3 regions of the Enterococcus diestrammenae genome follow, and region 1 is predicted to be linked to each of the others. Evidence: predicted binding sites of a transcription regulator. Region 1 holds the regulator's gene; each other region holds the start of a gene.
What was found. Region 1 encodes HrcA, which represses chaperone genes, less so after heat shock. Its sites were predicted from a motif close to TTAGCACTCNNNNNNNNNGAGTGCTAA; they were not measured.
Positions count from the first base shown of each region.

Region 1 (4,292 bases):
TTTCACATCACCAGTGATAACCCCACCTTGGATAGCAGCACCCATAGCGACAACTTCATCTGGGTTCACAGACTTGTTAGGTTCTTTGTTGGTTTCTTTACGAACTGCTTCAACTACCGCTGGAATACGAGTAGAACCACCAACTAAGATGACTTCATCGATTTCAGATTGGTTCAAGCCAGCATCTTTCAACGCTTGGCGAACCGGTGTTTTTGTCCGTTCAACTAAATCAGCTGTGATTTCGTCAAATTTCGCACGAGTCAAAGTCATTTCCAAGTGCATTGGTCCAGCTTCACCAGCTGTGATAAATGGCAAGCTAATTTGAGTAGAAGTCACACCAGATAAGTCTTTCTTCGCTTTTTCAGCAGCATCTTTCAACCGTTGCAAAGCCATCTTGTCAGCGGACAAGTCAATTCCGTTTTCTTTCTTAAATTCAGCTACCATGTAGTCAATGATCTTGTTATCGAAGTCATCCCCACCGAGGTGATTGTCCCCAGCTGTTGACAAAACATCAAAGACGCCGTCACCAAGTTCAAGGATGGATACGTCGAAGGTCCCACCACCAAGGTCAAAGACTAAGATTTTTTCATCTTTATCCGTCTTGTCCATACCGTAAGCCAAGGCTGCGGCAGTTGGTTCGTTGACAATCCGTTCCACTTCCAAACCGGCGATTTTACCAGCATCTTTGGTTGCTTGACGTTGAGCATCATTGAAATAAGCCGGCACAGTGATAACCGCTTTTTCAACTTTTTCCCCAAGGTAATCTTCAGCGAAACCTTTCAAGTATTGCAAGATCATTGCTGAAATTTCTTGTGGAGTATAAGATTTGTCTTCCACTTGAACTTTATAGCCAGCTTCACCCATGTGGCGTTTGATGGAAGCTACTGTATTTGGGTTAGTCACTGCTTGACGTTTAGCAACTTCCCCGACTTGGATTTCACCGTTTTTGAAGGAAACCACAGATGGTGTCGTACGGTTGCCTTCTGGATTGGCGATAATCTTTGCTTCTCCGCCTTCCAATACGGAAACGGCAGAGTTGGTGGTACCTAAGTCAATACCGATAATTTTACTCATAATTAAAGCACTCCTTTGTAAATGTGTTTTTATCGTAATAAATTACGTGAACAACTTGTTTATTGGGCTACGATGACCATGGCTGGTCGCAAAACGCGGTCATGGAGTTTGTAACCTTTTTGAAAGACTTCTACGATGGTATCTGCAGGCAGTTCCTCAGAAGCGGGGACTGTTTGCACACCATGATGAACATTTGGATCATAGGCGGTGCCTTTTGCTGCAGGAATCTCTTCAATTCCTTCTTCCTTCAAGGCGTTTAACAGGCTTTCCAGCACCATTTCCACACCTTTTTTCAAACTTGCTCCTTGATCATCAGTGACTTCAGTCGCTAATGCTCGCTCTAAGTTATCAATGGAAGAGAGCAATTTTTTTGCTAAATCTTGGGAACGGTATTTTTGTAGCATTTCCCGCTCGCTACGATTGCGCTTAGTAATGTTGGCGATCTCTGCTTGCGCCCGCAAGTATTGATCTTCCAACGCAGCTTTCTCAGCTGTTACTTTTTCCAGTTCTGACAATTCATCGCTTACCTCAGCAGACTCAGTCGCTTCGGCATTTTCGCCAGCAACTAAATCTTCTAGTTCTTCAACTTCCGCCTTGAACTCTTGGTCTTTTTTGGACACATCATGACTTCCCTTCTTTAGTTTCCTTAACTCCACTCGCTACTATTGTCCAGCGAACGATAGTAATCCGCCAGTTTTGACGCTAATTCGTGGCGAAAAGCATCAATCAAACCGAACATCTTCGAATAGGGCATGCTGGTAGGACCTAGCAATGCAATGGTTCCTTGACCGTGGCCGTCGATTTCGTAGGTTGCTTGGATCAAGCTCATATTTTGAAAGAGCTGACTACCCAGTTCATTGCCAATCCGAATCTGAATTCCACGATCCTGTGGCACTAGCAATTGACTCAATTTTTCTGAATCTTTCATCAACGTATACATCGTTTTGAAATGATCCACATCTTGAGCTCCCTCAAAATCAAGCATATTCATCCGACCACCGACATAGACCTTCGATTCGAAAGCTTGTCCCAACATGGTATCAAACAAGGATAAGATGCCTTCTGTGGTTTGAAAATACTTATGGAGAATCATTGGGATTTCCGTTCGCAACCGATTATAGACAGTGACTAGCGGTTCTCCCACTAACCGATCATTGATGATTCGGACCATCTTCTCCAAATCTTCCCCACTGATGGCGGCCGGAATGGTAAAGACTTGGCTTTCCACATTTCCTTTATCCGTCACAATCAAGGCGATGACTTGGCGATTATTCAATGGTACAATCCGAAAACCGGTCAATTTTCGGTCTTTGACATCCGGACCTAAAGACAGAGCCGTATAGCTGGTCAACTGAGAAAGAATCGTGGCAGACTGTTGGATAATTTCATTGATTTCATGAAACTCCCCACCAAAAGATTGGCGGATCGTCTGCATCTCCTTTTTAGCGACTCGACTCGGCTGCAACAGATGGTCCACATAGTAACGGTATCCCTCAATCGAAGGAACACGTCCGGAAGAAGAATGGGTTTTTTGAAGGAGCCCTAACTCTTCTAAGGCCTTCATTTCATTTCTGATCGTCGCCGAACTGGCATCGATTCCTTCTTCCATTAGTTTTTTTGAACCAACCGGCTGTCCGGTCTGTGTGTAATGCTGGATGATGAGACGTAGAATATCTTGTTGCCGATTTGTCAACATTTCTATCACCTCTCATTAGCACTCATTAACTCTAAGTGCTAACACGATTATAAATATACCACATTTACTTGAGATGTCAAGAATTTTACATCAAAAATTAGCACTCACGATTGCCGAGTGCTAATTCAAAATTGTACTGAAAAAGAGTGATAGATCAAGCTTTTTAGCTGATTGCTAGCCATGACAGAGTTATCTGAGTCAGCGTCTTCAAAGAATATTCACGCTTTTTTCTAGTTTTGCTAGCTTTTGATTGTTGTTCACGATAATAAAAAGCCGCCACTGGAGATAGCTTCCTCAATAGCGACTTTCCTGTCATTCATCTAATAAAAACTTTTCAAAAATATCGTTCCCAATCAATAACCCTTGTGCCGTCAAACGAACACTGCCATTTTCCACCACTAAATGGCCAGCCTTTGCTTCTGTCGACAGGACATCCCCATAAACCGATTCCAGAGAACATTGAAATTTTTCCTGGAAGCGTTGGAAGGAAACTCCTTCTTTTAAACGCAAGCCCAAAAACATTTCTTCCTCCATTTGATTTTCGCGAGTTAAGACTTCATTTTCCATCACTGGCAAAATACCTTGACGTAACGGTTTTAAATAATGTTGAATGGGCCCATAATTTTTGTAACGTCGGTTCCCCAGATACCCACTCGCTCCAGCGCCAAAGCCAAAATAGTGTTGGTTATGCCAATAGACGGTATTATGCTTGGATTCATGTCCTGGCAACGCAAAATTACTGACTTCGTATTGCTTTCGTCCAGCTTTTTCCATCGCCTTGATCGTCTCTTCAAACATTTGACCTTCTTCTTCTTGATCTGGTAACTCCAAACGTCCTTGTCGTACCCAATTCATGAACATGGTTTTATTTTCTAAAATCAAGGAATACAAAGAGTAATGGGGCAAATCGAGGTCAAGAGCTCGCTTCAGTGTGTCACGGAAACTAGCCAAACTCTGGCCAGGCAAGGCGTATATTAAATCGATGGACACATTACGAAAATCAGCTTTTTCCAAAAAAGCCATCGTTTGATAGACATCATCTGCCGTATGTTTACGACCAATCTTCTTTAAGAGGCGATCATCAAAAGTCTGTACCCCCATGGACAGGCGATCCACACCATAGTTTTGCATGACCTTCAGTTTGTCCACCGTCAAGTCACCAGGATTCGCTTCTACCGTAAATTCTTCCACTGTCTTCATGGGAAAGCGTTGGACAATCCCTCCCAGTAAACGATCTAGCTGTTGAGCAGTCAGTGCAGTTGGTGTGCCCCCACCGACGTATAGTGTCGGCGCTTGGTCGATGGGCGTCTGGGCCAACTGTAAGTCCATCTCTCTTAACAGTAGCTCAAGATATTCATCCACTGGTTGCCCTTCAAGAAAGACTTTATTGAAGTCACAGTAGTAACAGATATGTTCACAAAAAGGAATGTGAATGTAGGCTGAGATTGCCTGTGAGTCACTTTGAATCATCCACTTCATCCTCCATTTCCTTCAGATTCGCTGTTCAGTCTAGCATTTTCTC
Region 1 is NZ_JBMRGR010000005.1:80,078-84,369, reverse strand. It holds gene dnaK (molecular chaperone DnaK) at 1-1,074, opposite strand, end outside; gene grpE (nucleotide exchange factor GrpE) at 1,134-1,694, opposite strand; gene hrcA (heat-inducible transcriptional repressor HrcA) at 1,721-2,770, opposite strand; gene hemW (radical SAM family heme chaperone HemW) at 3,083-4,249, opposite strand.

Region 2 (4,292 bases), on a different contig from region 1:
CTGTACATCGAATCTGAGCAGAAGAAAATCTTAGTGGATGCCGGCCTTTCCGGTAAAAAAATTACTTCGTTACTGGCAGAAGTCGGACGTAAACCTGATGACTTGGATGCCATCTTGGTTACCCATGAACATCGGGACCATATCCATGGTGTCGGCGTGATGGCACGAAAATACAAGTTAGATATCTACGCCAATGAAAAAACATGGGCGGCGATGGACCCCATGATTGGCAATGTCCCTCTGGAGCAAAAGCAAATTTTTGAAATGGGTAAAGTTTTAACGTTAGGGGATTTGGACATCGAGAGTTTTGGTGTCTCCCACGATGCGGCAGCGCCTCAATTTTATAGTTTTCACAAAAATGATAAGAGTTTTGTCATGCTGACGGATACGGGCTATTGTTCTGATCATGTGCGTGGCGTGATTCGCAATGCGGATGCCTATCTATTAGAATCGAACCACGACTTAGAAATGTTACGGATGGGACCTTATCCTTGGAACTTAAAGCAACGGATTTTGGGAGACCACGGTCATTTGTCTAATGAAGATGGGGCTTTGGTCGCTGCTGATATCATCGGCGACAAAACCAAACGGATTTATCTGGGCCATTTGAGTAAGGAAAACAATCTGAAAGAATTGGCTCATTTGACGATGGAAAACACGTTAAGAGAACATGATCTCGGAGTGGGGTATGATTTTGATGTTTATGACACCGATCCAGACCGCGCCTGTGAGCTGTTTTCGTTGTGATAAAATAATCAGATGGTGAAATATAGCTCCGTAAATTTTATTGTTTTTCTGTCATTTGTTGACTGATTATCCGTAACATTCATACTACTTTTGCCGGTTTAATCTTAAATATATATATGACAAAAGCACTACTTTCCTCAGGGCGTAACTGAGAGGAAGTGATGCTTTTTTGTAGATAAAGAACTTATTTATTTGCCTACCACACCGACATGTTGGTTTTCGTAAAGGTTTTGTTCAGCGATATCTAGCATCGCTACAGCATAGTCAGCCATACTGATTTCACTATTGCCGGCAGCGTCTGTACCCAAGTGGTCGCCGGTGAAACGATACTCACCCGTAGCAGCACCATCAGGGTTGAAAAAAGCCGCTGGGGAGAGATAGGTCCATCTAAGCTGAGTCGTGGTCGGTAACTCTCGGAAAGCTTGGTACATATGATAAGCTGTCGGATAGTACGGCGCATCAGTGGGGGCCTGATCAATCATGCGGGTATCTTGGTCGTCAATAAAGAGGGAAGAAGAGCCCCCCACGACTAAAAGTCGTACCTTAGTTCCACTAAGAATAGTGATTAAATGGGCGAGGCTGGTTTCGTGTAAGTCTTCTTTGCCAGCCGGTGCTCGGAAGGCGTCGATGACTACATCGAAAGGGAGTAAATCCTCTTTGGTCAAAGCAAATAAGTCTTTTTCAATGTAGGGGACGTCAACTGTTAGTTTACTGGCATTGTGCATGATGGCGGTGATGTCTTGCCCACGTTTCAGACCTTCTTGAACAAGCAAGCTCCCTGCATGGCCGGTCGCACCGATAATTGCAATCTTCATCAAAAGTTCCTCCTTTGTCAGCTTTACGATTGAGCTATGATTTCATCATACGAGGCCCGTGGTAGGAAAGCAACAAATTGGTTTGCTTCCAAAATTCACTATTTTTTCTTCATGATTTCTTCTAGATTTTTTTGAGTAAATGACTTGCCATCTGGTGTCAAAATGAGTATCATAAGTTTTGTAGGTTAGCACTCGATGTATGAGAGTGCTAATTCCCAAAACACAAAATCGTAACAACATTATTGGAGGGATTTAACGTGTTAAAACCATTAGGTGATCGCGTCGTTATCAAAGTCGCGAAGGAAGAAGAAAAATCAATCGGCGGTATCGTCTTAGCCTCATCCGCTCAAGAAAAACCGCAAACAGGCGAAGTTGTCGCTGTTGGTGCTGGACGTACTTTGGATAGTGGCGAAAAAGCACCTCTTGAAGTCAGCGTTGGTGACCAAGTGATGTTTGAAAAATATGCTGGCTCTGAAGTCAAGTTCGATGGCGTAGAATACTTAATCGTCAATGGCAAAGACATTATGGCCATCGTTGAATAGGTTGCTTACCAAACTTCCCCAAAAATGACAATTTAACAAATGGTATCAGATTAGACGAAGAGCTTGAGATGAGCCCAGCCGATCTGAGCCAACTAATTATGAGGTGAAATAAATCATGGCAAAAGAACTTAAGTTTTCAGAAGATGCCCGGGCAGCGATGCTTCGCGGGGTAGATAAACTAGCAGATACGGTCAAAGTTACCTTAGGCCCTAAAGGTCGTAATGTTGTATTGGAAAAATCTTATGGCTCACCTTTGATTACAAACGACGGGGTCACCATCGCCAAAGAAATCGAATTGGAAGACCATTTTGAAAATATGGGGGCCAAATTGGTTTCCGAAGTTGCTTCAAAAACCAATGATATCGCTGGTGACGGGACAACGACGGCTACCTTGTTAACGCAAGCCATCGTTCGTGAAGGATTGAAAAACGTGACTGCAGGCGCGAACCCAATCGGTATCCGTCGCGGGATTGAATTGGCAACGAAAGCCGCAGTTGAAGAATTGCACAAAATCTCAACAGTGGTTGATTCTAAAGAAGCGATTGCTCAAGTTGGTGCGGTTTCTTCTAGCTCTGAAGAAGTCGGTCAATACATTGCTGATGCTATGGAAAAAGTTGGCAATGATGGGGTCATTACCATTGAAGAATCAAAAGGGATTGAAACCGAATTAGACGTAGTGGAAGGGATGCAATTTGACCGCGGCTACCTTTCTCAATACATGGTGACTGACAATGATAAGATGGAAGCTGTTTTGGACAATCCTTACATCTTGATCACGGACAAAAAGATTTCCAATATTCAAGATATCTTGCCTTTATTGGAACAAATCTTGCAACAATCAAAACCACTGTTGATCATTGCTGACGACGTGGATGGCGAAGCATTGCCAACATTGGTCTTGAACAAAATTCGTGGGACTTTCAATGTCGTCGCTGTGAAAGCACCTGGTTTTGGTGACCGTCGGAAAGCGATGTTGGAAGATATCGCTGTCTTGACTGGTGGCACGGTGATTACTGAAGACCTTGGTTTGGAATTGAAAGATGCGACAATCGAAAGCTTGGGCCAAGCTAGCAAAGTCGTTGTTGATAAAGACAACACGACCATCGTGGAAGGTGCTGGTGCCACTGAAGCTATTCAAGCTCGGGTACAATTGATTAAAAACCAAATTGCTGAAACAACTTCTGATTTTGATCGGGAAAAATTGCAAGAACGCTTAGCTAAATTAGCTGGTGGGGTAGCCGTCATCAAAGTCGGTGCACCAACTGAAACTGAATTGAAAGAAATGAAATTACGAATTGAAGATGCCTTGAATGCTACTCGGGCCGCTGTCGAAGAAGGGATGGTCTCCGGTGGGGGGACAGCTTTAGTCAACGTCATCGGTAAAGTTTCCGAATTGGAAGCAGAAGGCGATATCGCAACTGGTATCAAGATTGTGCTTCGTGCCTTGGAAGAACCTGTGCGTCAAATTGCTGAAAATGCCGGGTATGAAGGCTCTGTCATCATCGACAAGCTGAAAAATGCTGAAATCGGCGTTGGTTTCAATGCTGCAAACGGTGAATGGGTGAACATGGTAGAAGCCGGTATTGTGGATCCTACTAAAGTAACTCGTTCAGCCTTGCAAAATGCGGCTTCTGTTGCTGCTTTGTTGTTAACCACTGAAGCAGTCGTAGCTGACAAACCAGAACCAGCTGCACCTGCTGCACCAGCAATGGATCCTGGCATGGGCATGATGTAAAAAAGTTTTGTTAACTAAATGTTTCGCCAAAAACCTCTCAAACAGCTATTTTGTTTGAGAGGTTTTGCTTCGTAACTAAAGGTTAGGGTGTCGAAAGTAAAAAATTAGAATTGTTGAAAAGCTTAATCCCATATTTTGGCCAAAAAAGCCCAACTAATAGGAATGCAAACCTAAATTAATCGGAAGGCTGTCGTTTTTTCCATATTTTTATGATTAAAGACGACTATATTTAGCAAAGGAACGTACACCCTAACCAATAAAGGACTTATAAAAAAATAAGCATCAAATGATTTGTCACGATGAAAAATCATTCTTGCTAACTAAGGATAGGAGAACCGTAGTAAACTGAAAATAAATAGCGCTGTATTTGAAGCGCTCGCGAATATACCAGTGGTGGAGAAAGGAGAGCGCAGATGTATCTCGAGAGCTTTTATTTTCCAACGCAAGCAGAAG
Region 2 is NZ_JBMRGR010000001.1:119,516-123,807, forward strand. It holds gene ACO03U_RS00575 (MBL fold metallo-hydrolase) at 1-747, shown strand, start outside; gene ACO03U_RS00580 (NAD(P)-dependent oxidoreductase) at 936-1,562, opposite strand; gene groES (co-chaperone GroES) at 1,820-2,104, shown strand; gene groL (chaperonin GroEL) at 2,220-3,839, shown strand; gene ACO03U_RS00595 (AAA family ATPase) at 4,253-4,292, shown strand, end outside.
Region 2: a site for HrcA is predicted at 1,748-1,774, ahead of groES (co-chaperone GroES). Genes of this name have one in related genera too.

Region 3 (4,292 bases), on a different contig from region 1:
CCGTCTTTCCCACAGCAGTCGGCCCGACAATTGCCAATACTTTTTCCATCTATTTCCCCCGTCGATACTCCATGATGACTTGGCGGCAACGTTCTGGGTAGTTCGTAATGATTCCCGTTACCCCCAAGACTAAACAGCGCCGCATCCCTTCAACTGAATCTACCGTCCAAGGGCGCACCGCAATTGGATAGTCCGCCATTTGAGCCGCATGGGTTTCCACCCAGTCGATCTTCGGATGAATCCCTTCGATAAACGGTCGACTCAAGGCTAGCGGCGGTTTGGATTCTGCCGTTCCCATGATAAAATCCAACTGGGCATCCGGCTCTATTTCATGGATGATTTCCAATGATTTCATATTGAAACTACAGTACCAGTGAGCAAACGGCCAGAGCTGACTGGTCATCAAGTTGCTAAGTTTTTCTTCAATCCCGGGATAGTGGTACTTATCCGTCTTGATTTCAATGGTCAAGACCCCACGATAATTCCGCATCAAAAGTAAGTTTAGGACTTCTTTTAAAGTAGGTATCTTGGTGGACTGATATTCTGAAGAAAACCAGCCCCCGGCATTCAGACGTTTGAGTTCAGTTAGCGTCTTCTCCCGCAAAAGACCTTTGCCATCGGTGGTGCGATCGACTTCTTCATCATGCATCACCATCAAATGGCCATCCTTTGACAGGTGCACGTCCAATTCAATCACGTCGGCCTCTACCCGCACCGCTTCCGCAAATGCAGGCAACGTGTTTTCTGGGCGGGTCCCACTAGCGCCACGGTGGGCAACTACTTGTGTCATCTGTTTCACTCCAATCGCATCCATTGTACCACTTCGAGACCTTTTGAAACAACGTTGGGGATATTCCTTGATTCCAAAGCATTGATACTGGCTAAAACCTAGGCGCTTGTCTCCTGGTCTATTAAAAAAAGATCATCATCTTCTTTTTGAAAATGATGATCCCTAGCTTAATTGGATAAGTAAGTCAGTTCCTCTTGAGAATACTGCTTCAATTGCGTTTTCCGCTCATTGATCAGTTCCACCAAGGAGTCAGAGAAATGCTCTAGCAATACGCGACCACCTTTGTAAGCATACCCACCGATATTCACCGTCTCTTCGGGGGTCAAAATCACTTTCCGTTGCCCAATCTTAGTAAAGAATTCTTCCACAATAAAATTAGGCAAGTAAAAATTATTTTGCGAGACAAATGATTGCAGATAAACATAATCATCAATAGTGATATAGGCATCATCAAAGGCATCAAAGCTGATGTAAGCCTCCAAAGTCGCTGAACGTTTTTGTAAGATTTCTTGGACTTTTTTATTCAATAATAAGAGGGTTTCGATTTCTCGTACCTTGTGTTCCAACACCCGCCGGCGATGTTCTTTTCGTTGCTCGAAGCGAATTCGTAAATTAAAGGTGATCGTGACGATGATTGCCCCGATTAATACCCCCACCAAGGCGGCTACTGCTGTTAGGATATTGGCTGACATAAAATCTCCTCACTTTTCAAAATTGTTCCATGACTCGTTATTTTTATTGTAGCATAAAAGCCCCCAAGACTCGCAATAGAAAGGGAAGCTCAGACCTGAGTTTTTTCGTTTGACCAACTTTGACCATCAGTGTATACTTCTTTTTAGAAGTCGCGGCACATTTGTGCTACACTTATGAATGAAAAAACTTGAGCCACCCTAAACATCGGTGGCACAATTTAAAGGAGGAAACTTTCTTATGAATTTAATCCCTACAGTAATTGAACAATCGTCTCGTGGTGAAAGAGCCTATGACATCTACTCTCGCTTACTTAAAGACCGCATCATCATGTTAAGCGGCCAAGTAACCGACGATTTGGCAAACTCCATCATCGCTCAATTGTTGTTCTTGGATGCCCAAGATTCAGAAAAAGATATCTATTTGTACATCAACTCACCAGGTGGTAGCGTGACTGCCGGCATGGCAATTTACGATACCATGAACTTCGTCAAAGCTGACGTCGTAACCATCGTTATGGGGATGGCGGCTTCAATGGGGTCATTCTTATTGACAGCAGGTACGAAAGGCAAACGCTTTGCTTTACCAAATGCTGAAATCATGATTCACCAACCTCTTGGCGGTGCCCAAGGGCAAGCTACAGAAATCGAGATTGCCGCTCGTCATATCTTGCAAACCCGCGAACGCTTGAACGCAATCTTGGCAGAACGTACGGGTCAACCATTGGAAGTCATCGAAAAAGATACCGATCGAGACAACTACATGACCGCCCAACAAGCCAAAGATTACGGCTTGATCGACGAAATCATGGAATCTTCCAATAGCTTGAATAAATAATGGAACAAAACAGGGCAGACTCGCTTCCGGAGAATCCCTCGGGTTGTAGTGGGACTGCTAATCCAATTGCTACGGAGCTAATTTTTTATAAGTTCTCTATCTAGACCAAAAAAGAAGGCACTGATATTCATCAGCGTCTTCTTTTTTGCTCTAGTAAATTAATTGAAAATGCCCTTCTCGATGGGCTGCTCCCATCGCAATATAATGCTGGATATATTGCCGATTTTTTTCCAGTTCTGCTGGAGTTAGTGGTCGAATCACTCTTGCCGGTCGCCCAAACGCTAAAACATTGGGGGGAATCACCGTTCCTTGGGTCACCAAAGAGCCCGCCCCAAGCAAACTATTTTCACCAATCACCGCATGATTTAAGACGATACTGCTCATCCCAATCAAAGCCCCTTTTTCAATGCGGCAGCCATGAAGCATACACTGGTGGCCCACCGTGACATTTTCGGCAATATTTGTTGGGGCATCGTGATCCACATGGATAATCGTACCATCTTGGATATTTGTACCTGCACCAATCGTAATCGAGTTAGCATCTCCGCGAAGCACACTATTGTACCAAACGGTAACATCTGCCCCCAGCTGGACATCTCCTACCACCACCGCATTTTTTGCGATAAAAGGTTTCATCCACCTCACACGCCTTTCTTTAAGACTTCCCTTTTTCTCAGAATCTAACCTTATTATCCAACGTTTCCCCCTGTAACACAAATCGTTTCAAAAAAATCAGCTATCCACGAAGCCATAGAACACTTCCGAGATAGCTGATGTTTTTAGTTATTCGTAATCGCCGTCTTCGGCAAACTGACTTTGATAGAGCTTGCTATAAAAGCCGCCTTGCGCTAAGAGGGTTTCATGGTTGCCTTTTTCGATGATATTGCCATGGTTCATCACCAAAATCAAATCAGCATCCCGAATGGTAGACAAACGGTGAGCAATCACAAAACTAGTGCGCCCTTCCATTACTTTGTCCATCGCTTTTTGGATCAAAGCTTCCAATCGAGTATCCACCGAACTAGTGGCTTCATCCAAAATCAAAATTTTCGGATTTGAAATGACGGCGCGGGCAATGGTTAACAATTGTTTTTGCCCAAGGGAGACGTTGTTTCCCTCGGCGTTGATCGTCATCTCGTAACCATCAGGCATGGTGCGGATAAAATGATCCACGTTGGCTGTTTTGGCTGCATCCACCACTTCATAATCCGTCGCCTCCAGATGGCCAAAACGGATATTGTCAGCAATGGTTCCTTCATAGAGCCACGCATCTTGTAAGACCATCCCAAAAACCGAACGAACTTCGCTGCGATCCATCGACTTGGTGTCCACGCCATCGATTTTGATAGCGCCTGAATCCACGTCATAAAAACGCATCAACAAATTGATTAAGGTGGTTTTACCAGCTCCAGTCGGTCCCACGACTGCGACAGTTTGCCCCGCCTTGACTTCAAAGCTGAGGTCAGTAATTAGCGGGTTTTTCGGATCATAGCTAAAGGCTACGTGATCAAACGTCACATTGCCTTGGACCGGTGTGGGCAGGGGTACGTTTTCTTCATTCAAACTTTCTTCTGGTTCATCCAAAATCTCGAAGACCCGGCGTGAAGCCGCAGAAGCTGCCTGCAACACGGTGGAAAGCTGGGTGATATTTCCCAAAGGTTGACTAACCTGCCAGATATACTGGATAAAAGCTTGCAACTGCCCCACCACGATAACACCGGCAATCACATAATGGCCCCCCATCACTGCGATGGCAATATAAGCCAGATATGCCGTCAGGGACACGAGAGGATTCATCAGTCCTGAAATAAAGGAGGCCTTAAAACCATTATTTCGGACGTTGTAGTTAACTTTTTTGAAATTTTCCAAGGTTTCTTTTTCCCGTCCGTAAACCTTCAAGACGGCAAACCCAGTCATATTTTCTTGAACAAACCCATTCAAGTCCCCCAACGCATTTTGCATGTTTTGGAAATAC
Region 3 is NZ_JBMRGR010000007.1:102,922-107,213, forward strand. It holds gene miaA (tRNA (adenosine(37)-N6)-dimethylallyltransferase MiaA) at 1-49, opposite strand, end outside; gene ACO03U_RS06715 (glycerophosphodiester phosphodiesterase) at 50-790, opposite strand; gene ACO03U_RS06720 (hypothetical protein) at 958-1,482, opposite strand; gene clpP (ATP-dependent Clp endopeptidase proteolytic subunit ClpP) at 1,721-2,317, shown strand; gene ACO03U_RS06730 (gamma carbonic anhydrase family protein) at 2,468-2,953, opposite strand; gene ACO03U_RS06735 (ABC transporter ATP-binding protein) at 3,101-4,292, opposite strand, start outside.
Region 3: a site for HrcA is predicted at 1,626-1,652, ahead of clpP (ATP-dependent Clp endopeptidase proteolytic subunit ClpP). Genes of this name have one in related genera too.